Linked DNA regions of Constrictibacter sp. MBR-5. The main gene of each other region encodes a partner of the protein of the gene in region 3 in a complex. Links are inferred from orthologs where the notes say so. Each region holds a gene or a part of one and is shown on either strand. Other genes may lie near its edges. The genes, in order: secG, secA and secY.

Region 1 (5,124 bases), on a different replicon or contig from region 3:
CTCGGCGACGGCGCTGCCCGGCAGCAGATGCGCCGGATAGGCGCCCAGCCGCATGGTGCCGCCCAACTCGCCCTCGGCGTTGCGGCGCTCGACGGTGTTGCCGCGGGTCCATTCGGTCAGCAGGCCGACCACCGGATGCTCGCACGGACCAAACTCCGTCGAACTCGCGCCCTTCAGCCCGACCAGGTTCCGCGCCGCCTCGATCACCGCCATCTGCATGCCGAAGCAGATGCCGAAATAGGGGATGTTGTGCTCGCGCGCGAAGCGCGCCGCCTCGATCTTGCCGGGCGTGCCGCGCTCGCCGAAGCCACCCGGAACCAGGATGCCGTCGACCCGCTCCAGCCGCTCGATCGCACCCTCGGTCTCGAAGATCTCCGCCTCGATCCAGTCGCAGTTCACCTGCACCCGGTGGGCGATGCCGCCGTGGTTGAGAGCCTCGATCAGCGACTTGTAGGCGTCCTTGAGCTCGGTGTACTTGCCGACGACCGCAATGGTGACCTCACCCTCGGGATTGAGGGTGCGCTCGACGATCTCCGTCCAGCGGCTCATGTCGGGCTCGCCCGCGACCTCGATCCCGAAGTGGCGGAACACCTCCACGTCGAACCCGGCCTCGTGATAGCTGATCGGGGCGGCGTAGACGGTCTCCACGTCGAGCGCCGGGATCACGCAGGATTCGCGGATGTTGCAGAAGAGCGCGATCTTGCGGCGCGACTCGCGCGAAATCTCGCGGTCGCAGCGGCAGAGCAGGATGTCCGGCTGGATGCCGACGCTCAGCAGCTCCTTCACCGAATGCTGCGTCGGCTTGGTCTTCAGTTCGCCCGCCGAGGGGATCCAGGGCACCAGGGTCAGATGCACGAAAAGCGTCTGCTCCGCGCCGAGTTCGTTGCGCAGCTGCCGGATCGCCTCGAGGAAGGGGAGGCTCTCGATGTCGCCGACCGTGCCGCCGACCTCGCACAGAACGAAGTCCTCGCCGTCCAGGTCGGCCTGGATGAATTCCTTGATGGCGTCGGTGACGTGCGGGATGACCTGGACGGTCGCGCCAAGATAGTCGCCACGCCGCTCACGGCCCAGCACGGTGGAGTAGATCCGCCCCGTGGTCACACTGTCGCTGCGGCGTGCGGACACGCCCGTGTAGCGCTCGTAGTGGCCGAGGTCGAGATCGGTTTCGGCACCGTCGTCGGTGACGAAGACCTCGCCGTGCTGGTACGGGCTCATCGTGCCCGGGTCGATGTTCAGGTAGGGGTCGAACTTCCGCATGCGGACACGAAAACCGCGTGCCTGCAGCAACGCGCCGAGAGCGGCGGCCGCGAGTCCCTTGCCCAGGGATGATGCGACGCCGCCGGTAATGAAGATGAAGCGCGTCATTGGCGCCTGTCTCAGCCCGCGTTCCGAAGACCCTGCCGCGTTCCAGCGCGGAGGGCAACTGCCAATCGATGCATCGCAGATAGACTCAGCGCGACAGCGGTACGGCCGGCTCGGCCGGTGCCGCAGGCGCACTCTGCTCGACCGGTGCCACGGGGCGACCGGTATCGAGGATCGAACCCGGCCGCGACGTGCCCGTGGAGAGCCAGGCGAGGAAGAGGCTCGTGACGAAGAACAGCGCCGCCAGCACCGCCGTGGAACGCGTCAGGAGATTCGCGCCTGACCGTCCGGTCATGAAGCCGCCACCGCCGCCGCCGATGCCGAGACCGCCGCCCTCGCTGCGCTGGATCAGCACGACGCCCACGAGCGCGATGGCGATCAGGATATGGATGACGAGAACGACGGTGATCATCCGGGACCAATCCGCAAAGACGAAACAAGCACGAGCACGCCCGACGGAACGCTGTCCGGGACGTGCGGGTGGCGGCCGAACCACGTTCGGCCCGGCCGCCCTTTTAGTTGGTTGCCGCCGCCGGGGCTAGCCACATGTTTTCGCGATCGCCCAGAAGTCGTCCGCCTTCAGGCTGGCGCCGCCGACGAGGGCGCCGTCCACATCCTCCAGCGCGAGGAGCTGCGCCGCGTTGTCGGGCTTCACCGAACCGCCGTAGAGGATGCGCAGGGCGTCGGCGTCGGGAATCAGGCCGCGTATTTCCTGGCGGATCGCAGCGTGCATCTCCGCCACGTCCGACGGCTGGGCGACCTTGCCGGTGCCGATCGCCCATACAGGCTCGTAGGCCAGCACGACCGATTCGGCGGTCGCGCCGTCGGGTACGGATCCGCGCACCTGGGCGCGCACGACTTCCAGCGCTTCGCCCGAATCCCGCTGCGCCTCGGTTTCGCCGACGCAGATGATGGCGATCAGGCCGGCGCGCGCTGCGGCCTCCGCCTTGCTGCGCACCACCGCATCGGTCTCGCCGTGGTCCGCCCGGCGCTCCGAATGGCCGACGATCACGAAATCGCAGGCGAGGTCGGCCAGCATCTCGGCCGCAATGTCGCCGGTATGGGCGCCGCTCGGTTCCGGATGGCAGTCCTGGCCGCCGAGCGCGATGATGGTGCCGCGCAGCATTTCGCCCACGGGGGCGAGGAGGGTCGCCGGCGGGCAGACGACGATGTCCGCGGCGATGTCCGGATCCTCCGCGGCGCGGCCGACGAGCGCGCCGGCGAGGTGGGTACCGGCGACGGCGAAGCCGTTCATCTTCCAGTTGCCGGCGATAAGCGGGCGACGCGCCTTCATGTGCGCTCCTCTGTTTCACTCGTCCGATGCATTGCGTTCACGACGCACCTTTTCCATTTAGCACGCCGTGGCGCACCGGATCATCCCGGTCGGCATGGCGGGGAGAGCGGAGAGGGGAGTGCAGACACGTCCTGGTGGGCGTTGTTGCCGCTCGCCGACCCCCTCCCTATGATGCCGCCAGCTTCCGCCGGGTTCCGTCCGGCGGCGCGACGCCCTATCGCAGCGATCGAAGGCTTATGCTCAACACTCTCCGCAAGGGCGCTAAATCCTGGGTCGCAAAGGGGCTCTTCTTTCTCCTGATCCTCAGTTTCGGCGCATGGGGGATCGGCGACTATCTGCGCCCTGATCCTGCAGCGCCGGCCGCCGAGGTGGGCGATCTCGCAATCTCGCGCGACGAGTTGAACCGCGACTTCAACCGCCAGCTGGAGCAGCTTCGGCAGCGCTTCGGCAATGCCATCGACCGCGAGACGGCGGCGCGGTTGGGTCTGGTGGATCAGGCGCTGAACCAAGCGATCGATCGCCGGCTGCTCGAACTCGAGGCCCGCGAGTTGGGCGTGCGGGTCTCCGACGACATCGTGCGGGATCGGATCCTGCAGGAGCCGGCGTTCACGACGGCGACCGGAGAGTTCAACCGGGTCCGGTTCGAACAGACCCTGTTCAACAACGGCCTGACCGAAGAGGGCTTCGTTGCCATGATGCGCGGCGATCTGGCTCGCGGGATGGTCGCCGATACGGTCACTGCCGGCGCCGAGATACCGGCCGACGTCGCGCGCATGATCTATGCGGACGAGGCGGAGACGCGCAGCGTCGAACTGGTGGTCCTGCCGGACACCGCGGCGGACCAGCCGCCGGAGCCGACGGACGCACAGCTTGCCGAGACGTACGAGGCGGAGAAGCAGCGCTGGATGGCGCCCGAATATCGGAGCGCCGTGGCGGTGCTGCTGCGTCCCGAAGACCTGATGGGCGAGGTGTCGGTCGACGAGGATCGCATCCGGGAGGCCTACGAGGCACGCAAGGCCCAGTTCGAGACCCCTGGTACGCGCGACATCTCGCAGCTGCTCTTCTCCGACGAGGCTGCGGCCGCGGCGGCGAGCAAGCGTATCGCCGATGGCGACAGCTTCGATGCCGTCGCCGCCGATCTCGCCGGCAACGGCGCCGACCGCACCGACATCGGGACGGTGACGAAGGACGACCTCTTCCCGGCCGAGGTCGCCGATGCCGCCTTCGCGCTCGATGCGGCCGGCACGACCCAGCCGGTACGCAGCCCGCTCGGCTGGCATCTCCTGCATGTCACGGACATAAAGCCGGGCACCGTCACGCCGCTCGCCGAAGTGCGCGATCGCATTCGCGACGACATCGCACGAGAGGGCGCGGTCGACCGGATCTACGGCGTGGGGACGGAGGTCGACGATGCCCTGGCGGGCGGAGCGTCCGTGGAGGACGTGGCGGGCCAGTTCGGCCTGCCGCTGGTCGAACTGCCGCCGATCTCGCGCCAGGGGGTGACGCAGAGCGGCGCTCCCCCCGCAGAGATGCCGACGGTGCGCGGCCTCCTGGATACCGTCTTCCAGACATCGGCGGGCTCGACCAGCCGGCTGGTCGAGACGCCCGAGGGCGCCTACTACGTCGTGCGCGTCAAGGACGTGATCGAGGCGCGGCAACGCCCGCTCGACGAGGTGCGCGAGCAGGTGGCGCAGCGATGGCGCGCCGCCGAGCGGCACAGGATGGCCGAGGCGAAGGCGAAGGCATTGGCCGAGCAGGTGCGTGGCGGTACCGCGCTGTCCGCGGCGGCCAGCGAGGCGGGCCTGACGGTGGAGACGCCGCCGGCGGTGCGCCGCTCGACCAACGCATCGGAGATGAACCTGCCGCCGGCACTCGTCACCAAGGTCTTCGCTGCCAAGCAGGGCGACGTGCTCGTCGAGGCGCTGCCGGGCGGCTATGCGATCGCGCAGCTGACGAAGATCGACAAGGTCGACCCGGCGGCCGAGTCCACCGAGGTGGCGGGCGTCCGGGATCAGCTGAGCCAGGGCATGGCGGCCGACATCCGCGCACAGTATCTGCAGGCGCTGCGCGCCCGCTACGGCGTTACCATCAACCAGACGGTCGTGCAGTCGCTGTTCTAGAGACCGCCCGCTTTCCAGCTGCGCCGGGGACATCCGGCGCACCAACTTAAGGTGCAATCGTGACCGCTACCCCGAGCTTCGATGCGTTCCGCGAGTGCTACGACGCCGGAAAGCCGCAGCTCGTCTGGTCGCGCACCGTGGCGGACCTCGATACGCCGGTCTCGGCCTTCCTGAAGGTCGCCGACGGCCGGCCGAACAGCTTCCTGCTGGAATCGGTCGAGGGCGGCGCGATCCGCGGGCGCTATTCCTTCATCGGCCTGAAGCCGGACGTGATCTGGCGCTGCCGCGGCGACGCGGCCGAGATCAATCGCCACGCGCTGACCGACGCCGACGCGTTCGAGCCGTGCG
Region 2 (5,725 bases), on a different replicon or contig from region 3:
TTCTCTGCCCTGCTGCTGGCCGCCTGCAGCACGCCGGCGCCGCTGGCGGAGGGTCCCGCACAAACGACCCCGGACGTCCTGAAGGCGGACTACGATCGCTCGATCCGCAGCGCGGCCGTGAAGGAACCGGGCTTCTCCGTACCGCTGCGGGCGATCCCCGCCGGCCAGAAGATGGTCACGGTGGGGACGTTCACAGAGTGGGGCGCCCCGCCGAATCCGCTTAAGCGAGATGTCTGGGTGTCGTTGCCGGACCAGCTGCGCGAACTGTGCCGCGGCAAGCCGGACGCGGTGCTCGCCCTGCAACAGATCCTCGGGCTGCCGCCGCAGCCCGCTCCTTCGAAGCCGGAGAACCGGTTCGCCGTCGTCACCTTCGAGGTGCCGCGGGACGCCATGTTCCGGCCCTGTCCAGGCGGTACGGATGTCGGCGCTGCCCAGTGCACTGCCGGTGATCTGAGCGCGAAACTCGACCACGAGACGACGACCTTCCTGCTGAACCAGATCTGGACCTCCTACCGCACCGGCTTCACGCAAGCGGGCGGCGACGGCGAACTGCAGCCGCGATGGGGCTACCCTTTCACTGGCATGGGCTGGTCCTACAACTGGGATCCGGCCGCGTCGTCGCGGGTCGGCATCTCCGAATACGTGGTACGGAAGGGTGCGCCGGCGACCGTCCTGGAGATCAGCACCCCCGAGGCCTTCTGCGGCGCCGCCTGAACGCCCCCGCTCTACCGCCGCCGTTCCGCTCCCTCGAACAGCACTTGCTCGCGGCGCGCGCCGTCGGCGGCGACCGCCTCGAAATCGGCTGGGTCGAGGCGCGCGGTCGGCGGCGGCACCACGCGGAAATGGCCGAAGCGGTCCTCGCCCGCGACCAGCGCCACCTCGGTGTCGGGGCCGGATCGGCCCCGCATCGACGGCGCGATGTAGCGGATGGCCGCCCCGATGCGGCGGTCGCCCGTCTGGTTCGGGCCGGAGGCGTGGAACAGGTGGCCGTGGTGCAGCGACGCCTGCCCCGGCTTCAGCACCACGTCGACCGCGTCCCGCTCGTCGACCTCGACCGCGATCTCCTGGCCGCGCGTCAGCAGGTTGTCGGCGGCGAAGCTGTCCGCGTGCGGCACGATGTTCCGCCGGTGGCTGCCGGCGACGAAGCGCATGCAGCCGCTCTCCGGCGTCGCCGGCGACAGCGCCACCCACAGCGTGACCTCGTCCGCCTGGTCCAGGCCCCAATAGGTCAGGTCCTGGTGCCAGCTCACATAGTTCGGCGTGTTCGCCTCCTTGATGAACAGGCCGGAGCCCCAGACCATCAGGTCCGGCCCCAGCACGGCCGACGCCGCCGCCACCATCCTCGGATGCCGGATCAGCGCGTCGAAGGACGGCAGCAGCCGGGCGGGGTAGCCCCGGACCATTCCGAGCTTGCGCTTGTCGGCCCGTACCGCATCCTCGGCGGCCTCCAGGTCGGCGCGCAGGCCTGCCGCCTCGTCCGCGGACAGGATATCGAGCGGGAAGACGAAGCCGTCGCGCGCATAGGCCGCGCCGATGGTCGAAGCGGGTGTCGCAGCGGATGTCGGGGCGATCTTGTTCATCCTGGGTTCTCCCTCCGCACAGGGCGGGCCGATCGGCGGTTCGTGGCGGTTCTCGTGGCGACCGCGCTTGGCTCGGATGGTGCATCGGGCGCGCCTGATCGGCAACGGGCTCGGCAACCGGGGCTGCATCCGCCGGCGGCCTCGCTTCTTCGCGTCCGCCTGCGCCAGGGCGTTTCGTTGACACTCCCTTGCCTGCGGCTTATCTGTCCGGAGCGTCGCCCGAGGCCGGCTCGACGCGCCGGCCGACGCGTCCCAGCGCCTTTCCACCAGAGGAAAACTGCATGCTCGGCGCCCTCGCCAAGCGCATCTTCGGTTCATCGAACGACCGGTTCGTGAAACGACTGCAGCCGAACGTTGCAGCGATCAATGCGCTCGAGCCGGAAATCGCGGGCCTGACCGACGAGGAGCTGCGCGCGCGCACCCTCTGGTTCCGCGAGCGCCTCTCCAAGGGAGAGACGCTGGACGACCTGATGATCGAGGCCTTCGCCACCGTGCGCGAGGCCGCCAAGCGCGTCCTCGGCCAGAGGCATTTCGACGTGCAGCTGATGGGCGGCATGGTGCTGCACCAGGGCATGATCGCCGAGATGCGCACCGGCGAGGGCAAGACGCTGGTCGGCACGCTGCCGGTCTATCTCAACGCCCTGTCGGGCAAGGGCGTGCACGTCGTCACCGTGAACGACTATCTCGCCCGTCGCGACGCCGAGTGGATGGGCCAGATCTACGCCTTCCTCGGCCTCTCGGTCGGCTGCATCCTGCACGGCCTCTCCGACGAGCAGCGCCGCGCCCAGTACGCCGCCGACATCACCTACGGCACCAACAACGAGTTCGGCTTCGACTATCTGCGCGACAACATGAAGTTCCGCCTGGAGGATATGTGCCAGCGGCCCTTCAATTTCGCGATCGTCGACGAGGTCGACTCCATCCTGATCGACGAGGCGCGCACGCCGCTGATCATCTCCGGCGCCGCCGAGGCCTCGTCCGAGCTCTACAAGATCGTCGACGGCCTCGTCCGCCACCTCCAGCCGGAGCACTTCGAGAAGGACGAGAAGATCCGCGCCGTCACCCTCACGGACGCCGGCCAGGAGCGCGTCGAAGAGATGCTGCGCGAGCGCGGCCTGCTGCAGGGCGCCCTCTACGACGTGCACAACATCAGCCTCGTCCACCACGCCAACCAGGCGCTGCGCGCGAACGTCCTGTTCCACCGCGACACCGACTACATGCTGAAGGACGGCAAGGTCGTCATCATCGACGAGTTCACCGGCCGCGCGATGGAGGGTCGGCGCTATTCCGACGGCCTGCACCAGGCGCTGGAGGCGAAGGAAGGCGTCGAGGTCCAGACCGAGAATCAGACGCTCGCGTCGATCACCTTCCAGAACTACTTCCGGATGTACCCGAAGCTGGCCGGCATGACCGGCACGGCGATGACCGAGGCGAACGAGTTCGCCGAGATCTACAAGCTCGAGGTCATCGACATCCCGACCAACGTCCCGGTCATCCGCATCGACCATGACGACGAGGTCTACCGGACGACGGCGGAGAAGAACGAGGCGATCCTCGACCAGATCGAGGAGTGCTACAAACGCGGCCAGCCGATCCTGGTCGGCACCGTGTCGATCGACAAGTCGGAGCGGCTGTCCGAGCTGCTGAAGGCGCGCGGGATCCCCCATCACGTCCTGAACGCCCGCTATCACGAGCAGGAGGCGTTCATCGTCTCCCAGGCGGGGCGGCCCGGCGCGGTGACGATCGCCACCAACATGGCCGGCCGCGGCACCGACATCCAGCTCGGCGGCAACGCCGACATGCTGATCCGCCAGCAGCTCGCCGATGTCACGGACGAGGCCGAGTACTGGCGCCGCGCCGAGGAGATCCGCGCCGAGGTGGCCGAGGCGAAAAAGGCGGCGCTCGCCGCCGGCGGCCTCTTCGTGCTGGCGACCGAGCGGCACGAGAGCCGGCGCATCGACAACCAGCTGCGCGGCCGTTCCGGCCGCCAGGGCGACCCCGGCGCCTCGAAATTCTACCTCGGCCTCGAAGACGACCTGATGCGCATCTTCGGGTCGGAGCGGATGGACACCATGCTGCGCCGGCTCGGCCTGAAGCAGGGCGAGGCGATCATCCATCCCTGGATCAACAAGGCCCTGGAGAAGGCGCAGCAGAAGGTCGAGGCGCGCAACTTCGACATCCGCAAGAACCTGCTCAAGTTCGACGACGTGATGAACGACCAGCGCAAGGTCGTCTACGAGCAGCGCCGCGACATCATGCGCGCCCCCGACGTGCACGAGACCATCGTCGACATGCGCCGCGAGGTCGTCGACAACCTGGTCGGCCGCTTCATCCCCGAAAAGGCGCTGCCGGAGCAGTGGGAAGCGGCGAGCCTGCACGAGGAGCTGCTGCGCATCACCGGCATCGACTTCCCCGTCGTCGCATGGGCGGCCGAGGAAGGCATCGCCGACGACGAGATCCGCGAGCGCATCAACGGCGCCATCGACCGCCGCATGGCCGAGAAGTCGGCCAACTGGGGCCCGGAGATGATGCGCTTCGTCGAGAAGAGCGTCCTGCTCCAGCTGCTCGACCAGGTCTGGAAGGACCATCTGCTGGCGCTCGACCATCTGCGCCAGGGCATCGGCCTGCGCGCCTATGCCCAGAAGGATCCGCTGAACGAGTACAAGAGCGAGGCGTTCGAACTGTTCGACGCCATGCTGTCGCGCCTGCGCGAGCAGGTGACCGGCACGCTCTGCCACGTCGAGGTCCAGCAGGGCCCGGCCGAGGACGTGATGCCGCAGGAGCCGGACGACGCTACCTGGCGGGAAACGCGCCAGGACCCGGCCTTCGCCGACCAGCCGCAGGATGACGGCGACACCGCGGTCGCAACGCGCCCCGCCGCACGGCGGATGGTCGCCGCCGCTGCCGCGGACATCGACCCGGAGGACCCGTCGACCTGGGGCAAGGTGTCGCGCAACGCCCCCTGCCCCTGCGGCTCCGGCAAGAAGTTCAAGCAGTGCCACGGCCGCTTCGCCTGATGTCCGCGTAGGAACGTCCGCCTCCCGGGCCACCGCGGGGGCATAGCGACCACCTCCGCCCACTGGCGATTCTGCCGCGTCTCACGCAACATGGGACCGACCAGAAAAAACAGAGGGAACGGCGCGATGGATGGTACCCCGACCGATCTGACGCAGGAGACGGTCGCCACGACGTGGCTCGGCGACTTCAGGGCGGCCTTGGAGTCGGGCGACGCCGCGCGGGTCGCCGCGCTTTTCGCCGAAGACTGTCACTGGCGCGACCTCCTCGCCTTCGGCTGGGACCTGCGCACCACGTCCGGCGCCGACGCCATCGCGGCGCGGATCGTCCCCGCGTCCGCCGAGGTGGCGCCCGTCGGACTGGCGCTCGCCGAGCACCGGACGCCGCCGCGGCGGGTCCATCGCGCCGGCACCTCCTGCACCGAGGCCATCTTCGCTTTCGAGACCAACGTCGGCCCCTGCACCGGCGTCGTGCGCTTGGTGTCCGAAGGGAACGCGACGCGCGCCTGGACCCTGATGACCGGGCTGGACGAGATCCGCGGCCATGAGGATCCGGCGAACGGCAAGCGTTGGCAGAACGTCGACTGGAAGCGCAATTTCGGCGGCGAGAACTGGCTCGACCGCCGCAACAAGGCGCGCGCCTTTGCCGACCGCGACCCCGCCGTGCTGGTGGTCGGGGCGGCGCAGTCCGGCCTGACGATCGCGGCGCGGCTGGGCCTGCTCGGCGTCGACACACTGGTGGTGGACCGGGACGAGCGGATAGGCGACAGCTGGCGCCGCCGCTACCATGCCCTGACGCTGCACAACGAGACGCGCGTCAACCACCTGCCCTACATGCCGTTCCCGCCGTCCTGGCCGGTGTTCATCCCCAAGGACATGCTGGCCAACTGGTTCGAGATCTATGCCGAGGCGATGGAGCTCAACGTCTGGACCGGCACCGAACTGGTCTCGGGCAGCTGGGACGAGGCGGCCGGCTGCTGGGAGGCGGTACTGAAGCGCGCCGACGGCTCCGAGCGCCGCATGCGGCCACGCCACATCGTCTTCGCCAACGGCGTCAGCACCACGCCGATCATGCCGGACCTGCCCGGCCTGAAGGACTTCCGCGGGACGGTGCGCCATTCCGGCCGGTAC
Region 3 (5,371 bases):
AGGAGCCAATGGCAAAGAGCAGCGCCGTACAGCGGGACTTGAAGCGACGCCGGCTTGCCAAGCAGTTCGGCGGCAAGCGCGAAGCGCTCAAGTCGATCATCATGGACAAGTCGATCCCGCTCGAGGACCGTTTCGTCGCCCAGCTTCGGCTTGCCGAGCTGCCGCGCAACGGATCGCGGACGCGGATCCGCAACCGCTGCGAAGTCTCCGGGCGTCCGCGCGGCTATTATCGCAAGTTCCGTATGTCGCGCATCGCGCTCCGTGAACTGGCCTCCCAGGGCCAGATCCCGGGCGTGGTGAAGTCGAGCTGGTAGTAAGGAGGGCATGGGCCCATGGCATTGAGCGATCCGCTCGGCGACCTGTTGACCCGTATCCGTAACGGACAGCAGGCGCGGCTGAACACGGTGCGGTCGCCGGGTTCCAATCTGCGCACGCGTCTTCTCGACGTGTTGCAGCGGGAGGGCTTCATCCGCGGCTACACCACGAAGTCCGCCGATGGCGGCTTCGCCGAACTCGTCATCGAGTTGAAGTACAACGAGGGCGAGCCGGTCATCCGTCACATCTCGCGTGTGTCGAAGCCTGGCCGGCGCGTCTATTCGAAGATCAAGGACCTGAAGCCGTTCCAGGGCGGCCTCGGTATCTCGATCCTGTCCACGCCGCGCGGCGTCATGTCCGACCATGAGGCACGCGCGCAGAATGTGGGCGGCGAAGTCCTCTGCCAGGTGTTCTAGGAGCAAGGTGCGCCCATGTCGCGCGTAGGCAAATATCCCGTGACCGTGCCGGCCGGGACCACCGTACAGGTGGCCGACGGCACGATCGAGGCGAAGGGCAAGCTCGGGCAGCGTAGTCTGAAGCTGGTCGACGAGGTCGAGGCTGTGCTCGAAGAGGGCAAGCTCTGGATCAAGCCGCGCTCGGACTCCCAGCGTGCGCGCATGATGTGGGGCACCTACCGCGCCCTGGCGCAGTCGCTGGTGACCGGCGTCTCGGAGGGCTTCACCAAGGCGCTCGAGATCAGCGGCGTCGGCTACCGTGCGGCGGTCGAGGGCAAGACCCTCAAGCTGCAGCTCGGTTACAGCCACGACGTGATCTTCCCGATCCCGTCGGACGTGCAGATCAAGACCGAGCGGCCGACGGCCATCGCGGTGTCCGGCATCGACCGGCAGCGCGTCGGGCAGGTCGCCGCGGAGATCCGTGCGTATCGCGGCCCGGAGCCCTATAAGGGCAAGGGCATCCGCTATGCGGACGAGACGATCCTGCGCAAAGAAGGCAAGAAGAAGTAAGGACCGGGGCAATGCTGAGCAGCAGACAACTTCAAGTACGCCGCCGGCTGCGGATCCGCGCCGCGCTGCGGCGTCAGGGCAACGGCCGGGCGCGGCTGTCGGTGTTCCGGTCCGGACGCAACATCTACGCCCAGGTCATCGACGACGAGCGGGGCGTGACCGTCGCCTCTGCGTCCTCGCTGGACAAAGGCTTCCGCGAGGGCGGCAAGTCCGGTGCGGACAAGGCAGCGGCCGCGGAGATCGGCAAGCTGGTCGCCGAGCGAGCGCTCGCGGCCGGTGTGAAGGAAGTTGTTTTCGACCGCGGTGGCTATCGCTATCACGGCCGGGTGAAAGCCCTGGCCGAAGCCGCCCGCGAGTCCGGACTGGCGTTCTAGGAAGGCTGAAGGCATGGCACGAGGTCCAAGGCGCGAGCGCGAACGCGAAGGCCGGGAAGAGTCGGAATTCGTCGAGAAGCTCGTCTCGATCAACCGCGTCGCGAAGGTGGTGAAGGGCGGCCGGCGTTTCGGCTTCTCCGCTCTGGTCATCGCAGGCGACGGCAAGGGCCGGGTCGGCTTCGGCTCGGGCAAGGCGCGCGAAGTCCCCGAGGCGATCCGCAAGGCGACGGAGCGTGCCCGCAAGGGTATGATCCGGGTCCATCTGCGCGAGGGCCGGACATTCCACCACGACGTTCTCGGTCACTTCGGCGCCGGTCGTGTCGTCGTGCGCGCCGCACCGGTCGGCACCGGCATCATTGCCGGTGGCCCGATGCGCGCCGTGTTCGAGGCGCTCGGTGTGCATGACGTCGTCGCGAAGTCGACCGGCACGTCGAACCCGCACAACATGGTCAAGGCGACCTTCGACGCGCTGCAGAACTCGTTCTCGCCGCGCAGCGTCGCCGCCCGGCGCGGCCGCAAGGTCAGCGAAATCCTCGGCCGGCGTGGTGAGGCCGAGCCGGCCGCCCAGACCGGCACGGAGTAGGCGATGAGCGAAGCGAAATCTCAGCTGCGGGTCACCCAGATCGGCAGCCCGATCCGGCGCCCCGGCTATCAGCGGGCGACCCTGGTGGGCCTCGGCCTGAACAAGATCCGCCGCGAGCGCGTCCTCGAGGATACGCCCGCGATCCGCGGCATGCTGCGGAAGGTTCATCATCTGGTGAAGGTCGAGCCGGTTGATTGACCGGGTTTCCGACCTTAACTCCGACACACCCCTGCGTGGGCGGGACGGGACATGAAGCTCAACGAACTCCGGGACAATGACGGCGCCCGCTACAAGGCGAAGCGCCTCGGCCGTGGCATCGGCTCCGGCAAGGGCAAGACGTCCGGCAAGGGCGTCAAGGGCCAGAAGGCGCGCTCCGGCGTTGCCATCAACGGCTTCGAAGGCGGCCAGATGCCGATCTATCGGCGGCTGCCGAAGCGTGGCTTCAACAATATCCACGCGCTGTCCTTCCAGGAGATCAATGTCGGCCGCCTGCAGCAGGCGATCGATGCGGGTCGCCTCGATGCCGGCCAGAAGCTGGATTCCGAGGCGCTGATCAAGGCCGGCGTCATCCGCCGTGCCCATGACGGCCTTCGCCTGCTCGGCAAGGGCGCCATCACAAGCCGCATCGAGATCGAGGTCGCCGGTGCGTCCAAGTCGGCCGTGGATGCGGTCGAGAAGGCGGGGGGGAGTGTCATCGTCTGCGCGCCCCGCGTCGCCGCAGCGGCCGACGAGCAGGTCTGATCCCGGATGGCATCCGCCGCGGAGAGACTCGCCGCCAACGTCAATCTCGGCGCGTTCGGGAAGGCGACTGAGCTCAAGAAGCGGATCTGGTTCACGCTCGGCTGCCTGATCGTCTACCGGCTCGGCACCTACGTGCCGATTCCCGGGATCGATCCGGCAGTGCTTGCGGAGATCTTCCAGAGCCAGGCCGGCGGCCTGCTCGGGATGTTCGACATGTTCGCGGGCGGCGCCCTCGGGCGGATGACGATCTTCGCGCTGAACATCATGCCGTACATCTCCGCGGCCATCATCATGCAGTTGATGACGGCCGTGTCTCCCAAGCTGGAGGCCCTCAAGAAGGAGGGCGAGAGCGGCCGCAAGAAGATCAACCAGTACACCAGATACGGCACCGTTCTCCTCGCCACGGTTCAGGCCTATGGGCTGGCGATCGGCGTGGAGGGCATGCGCGGCCCGTCTGGTGCGGCGGTTATCGATCCTGGCCTGTTCTTCCGCTTCACCACGGTCGTCACCGTGGTGGGTGGCACCATGTTCCTGATGTGGCTGGGTGAGCAGATCACCGCGCGTGGCGTCGGCAACGGCATCTCGCTGATCATCTTCGCCGGCATCGTCGCGAACCTGCCGTCGGCGCTGGCTGCGATCCTGGAACTCGGCCGGACCGGGGCGATGTCCGCGGGTTTCATCATCTTCCTGCTGCTGATGTCGGTCCTCGTGATCGCCGTCGTCGTGTTTGTCGAGCGCGCGCAACGGCGGATCGTCGTCCAGTATCCCAAACGCCAGGTCGGCAACCGGATGTATGGCGGCGACAGCTCGCATCTGCCGCTGAAGCTGAACAGCGCTGGCGTCATCCCGCCGATCTTCGCCAGTTCGCTTCTGCTGATGCCGACGACGCTCGCCAGCTTCGCCGCATCGGGTGGCGACGGGCCGGAGTGGCTGACCAGTATCGCGGCGTATCTGGGCCACGGGCAGCCGCTGTATCTGGCGCTCTACGTCTCGATGATCGTTTTCTTCGCCTTCTTCTACACGGCGGTGGTCTTCAACCCCGAGGAGACGGCGGACAATCTCCGCAAGCACGGCGGCTTCGTTCCGGGCATTCGGCCGGGCAAGAACACAGCCGACTATCTCGACTATGTCCTGACGCGGTTGACGGTGGTGGGTGCGATCTATCTGGCCCTCGTCTGCATCCTTCCGGAGATCCTGATCTCGCAGTACTCGGTGCCCTTCTACTTCGGCGGCACGAGCCTGCTGATCATCGTCAGCGTCACGATGGACACGGTCGCGCAGATCCAGTCGCACCTCGTCGCCCACCAGTATGAGGGCCTGATCCGCAAGTCGAAGCTGAGGGGGCGTCGAGGATGAGGATTCTCGTTCTTCTCGGGCCGCCGGGGGCGGGCAAGGGCACTCAGGCGAAGCGTCTCGAGCGAGCCTACGGTATCGTGCAGCTCTCGACGGGCGATATGCTGCGTGCGGCTGTCGCCTCGGGCAGCGATCTCGGTCGCGAGGCGAAGGACGTGATGGATGCGGGCAAGCTGATGCCCGATGCCATCATGACGGAAATCATATCCGACAGGATCGAGCAGCCCGACTGTGCTAACGGGTTCATCCTGGACGGCTTCCCCCGTACGCGCGCACAAGCCGAAGCGCTCGATGCGTTGCTGGACCGGAAGGGCTTGGCGCTCGACAAGGTCGTCGAGCTCAAGGTCGACGAGCAGGCCCTGGTGGAGCGCGTCTCCGGGCGTTTCGCCTGTGCCAAGTGCGGGGCGGGCTACCACGACAAGTTCCAGCCGCCGAAGCAGGCGGGTATCTGCGACGTCTGCGGCAGTACCGAGTTCATACGCCGGGCCGACGACAACGCCGAGACCGTGCGTGCGCGACTCTCGGCCTACCGCGAACAGACCGCACCGATTCTGCCCTACTACAGGGACAAGGGCGTTCTGGTCGAAGTGGACGGCATGGCGGACATAGACGAGGTTACGCGACAGATCGAACACGTGCTGAATGGCTAGGTGCGACTAGACCGCGCGAACCACCTAGGCGCGCGGTTGACACCGCACGGATCGTCACTATTATCCTTCGGCTCGTCTTTTCGGCCGGCGGCCAATCGGCGTTTTTCCACCATGGTGCTCTGAGGAGAGGCGAACGTGGCGCGTATCGCTGGCGTCAACATCCCCACAAACAAGCGCGTCGAAATCGCGCTGACCTACATCCACGGGATCGGCCGGGCGAAAGCTCAGGAGATCTGCGGGAAGATCGCCATTCCGGCCGAGCGCCGAGTGGGAGACCTGACCGAGGATGAGGTGATCCGGATCCGTGAATCCATCGACCGTGACTATCTGGTCGAGGGTGATCTTCGTCGCGAAGTCGCGATGAACATCAAGCGGCTGATGGATCTCGGT

The links.
Region 1: secY (region 3) and secG share a complex: the UniProt entries of both Escherichia coli proteins name them as parts of the sec protein translocase complex. The link is inferred for Constrictibacter sp. MBR-5 from one-to-one orthologs.
Region 2: the proteins of secY (region 3) and secA are in contact, whole or in part, in a crystal structure (PDB 3DIN), measured with the Thermotoga maritima proteins. The link is inferred for Constrictibacter sp. MBR-5 from one-to-one orthologs. Residues at the interface, in WP_004081795.1 of Thermotoga maritima: Glu108, Gly109, Glu110, Glu111, Ala236, Glu237, Arg238, Arg239, Ile240, Thr241, Ile242, Gln243, Tyr244, Ala245, Arg246, Arg247, Val248, Thr249, Gly250, Arg251, Arg252, Val253, Tyr254, Gly256, Ala257, Ser258, Thr259, Tyr260, Leu261, Pro262; in WP_004082002.1 of Thermotoga maritima: Glu261, Ala262, Arg263, Lys300, Ala301, Arg302, Thr303, Ile304, Ile305, Leu323, Tyr324, Asp325, Pro326, Val329, Ser330, Tyr333, Ile336, Lys340, Phe345, Val349, Glu363, Phe364, Tyr374, Ser375, Gly376, Gly377, Glu393, Ile395, Thr482, Ser483.

The regions. Positions count from the first base shown.
Region 1 is NZ_JBEPTK010000001.1:127,541-132,664, reverse strand. Bases 113-2,793 are described here. They hold secG (preprotein translocase subunit SecG), read right to left. Parts: upstream 1,775-2,793; coding sequence 1,451-1,774; downstream 113-1,450. Other genes in these bases: tpiA (triose-phosphate isomerase), read right to left, coding at 1,901-2,656; pyrG (CTP synthase), read right to left, coding at 113-1,365. Also shown: more of pyrG, read right to left, coding at 1-112; ABIE65_RS00600 (peptidylprolyl isomerase), read left to right, coding at 2,893-4,776; trpE (anthranilate synthase component I), read left to right, coding at 4,836-5,124. UniProt on the Escherichia coli protein: Subunit of the protein translocation channel SecYEG. Overexpression of some hybrid proteins has been thought to jam the protein secretion apparatus resulting in cell death; while this may be true it also results in FtsH-mediated degradation of SecY.
Region 2 is NZ_JBEPTK010000008.1:70,452-76,176, forward strand. What follows is about bases 1,516-4,797. They hold secA (preprotein translocase subunit SecA), read left to right. Parts: upstream 1,516-1,861; coding sequence 1,862-4,597; downstream 4,598-4,797. Other genes in these bases: ABIE65_RS16915 (phytanoyl-CoA dioxygenase family protein), read right to left, coding at 1,516-1,580; ABIE65_RS16925 (FAD-dependent oxidoreductase), read left to right, coding at 4,724-4,797. In the rest of the region: ABIE65_RS16910 (hypothetical protein), read left to right, coding at 1-714; more of ABIE65_RS16915, read right to left, coding at 726-1,515; more of ABIE65_RS16925, read left to right, coding at 4,798-5,725. UniProt on the Escherichia coli protein: Required for protein export, interacts with the SecYEG preprotein conducting channel.
Region 3 is NZ_JBEPTK010000010.1:178,166-183,536, reverse strand. What follows is about bases 2,232-5,159. They hold secY (preprotein translocase subunit SecY), read left to right. Parts: upstream 2,232-2,984; coding sequence 2,985-4,334; downstream 4,335-5,159. Other genes in these bases: rpsM (30S ribosomal protein S13), read left to right, coding at 5,117-5,159; ABIE65_RS19450 (adenylate kinase), read left to right, coding at 4,331-4,981; rplO (50S ribosomal protein L15), read left to right, coding at 2,487-2,978; rpmD (50S ribosomal protein L30), read left to right, coding at 2,241-2,435; rpsE (30S ribosomal protein S5), read left to right, coding at 2,232-2,237. In the rest of the region: rpsN (30S ribosomal protein S14), read left to right, coding at 9-314; rpsH (30S ribosomal protein S8), read left to right, coding at 333-731; rplF (50S ribosomal protein L6), read left to right, coding at 747-1,280; rplR (50S ribosomal protein L18), read left to right, coding at 1,292-1,654; more of rpsE, read left to right, coding at 1,668-2,231; more of rpsM, read left to right, coding at 5,160-5,371. UniProt on the Escherichia coli protein: The central subunit of the protein translocation channel SecYEG. Consists of two halves formed by TMs 1-5 and 6-10.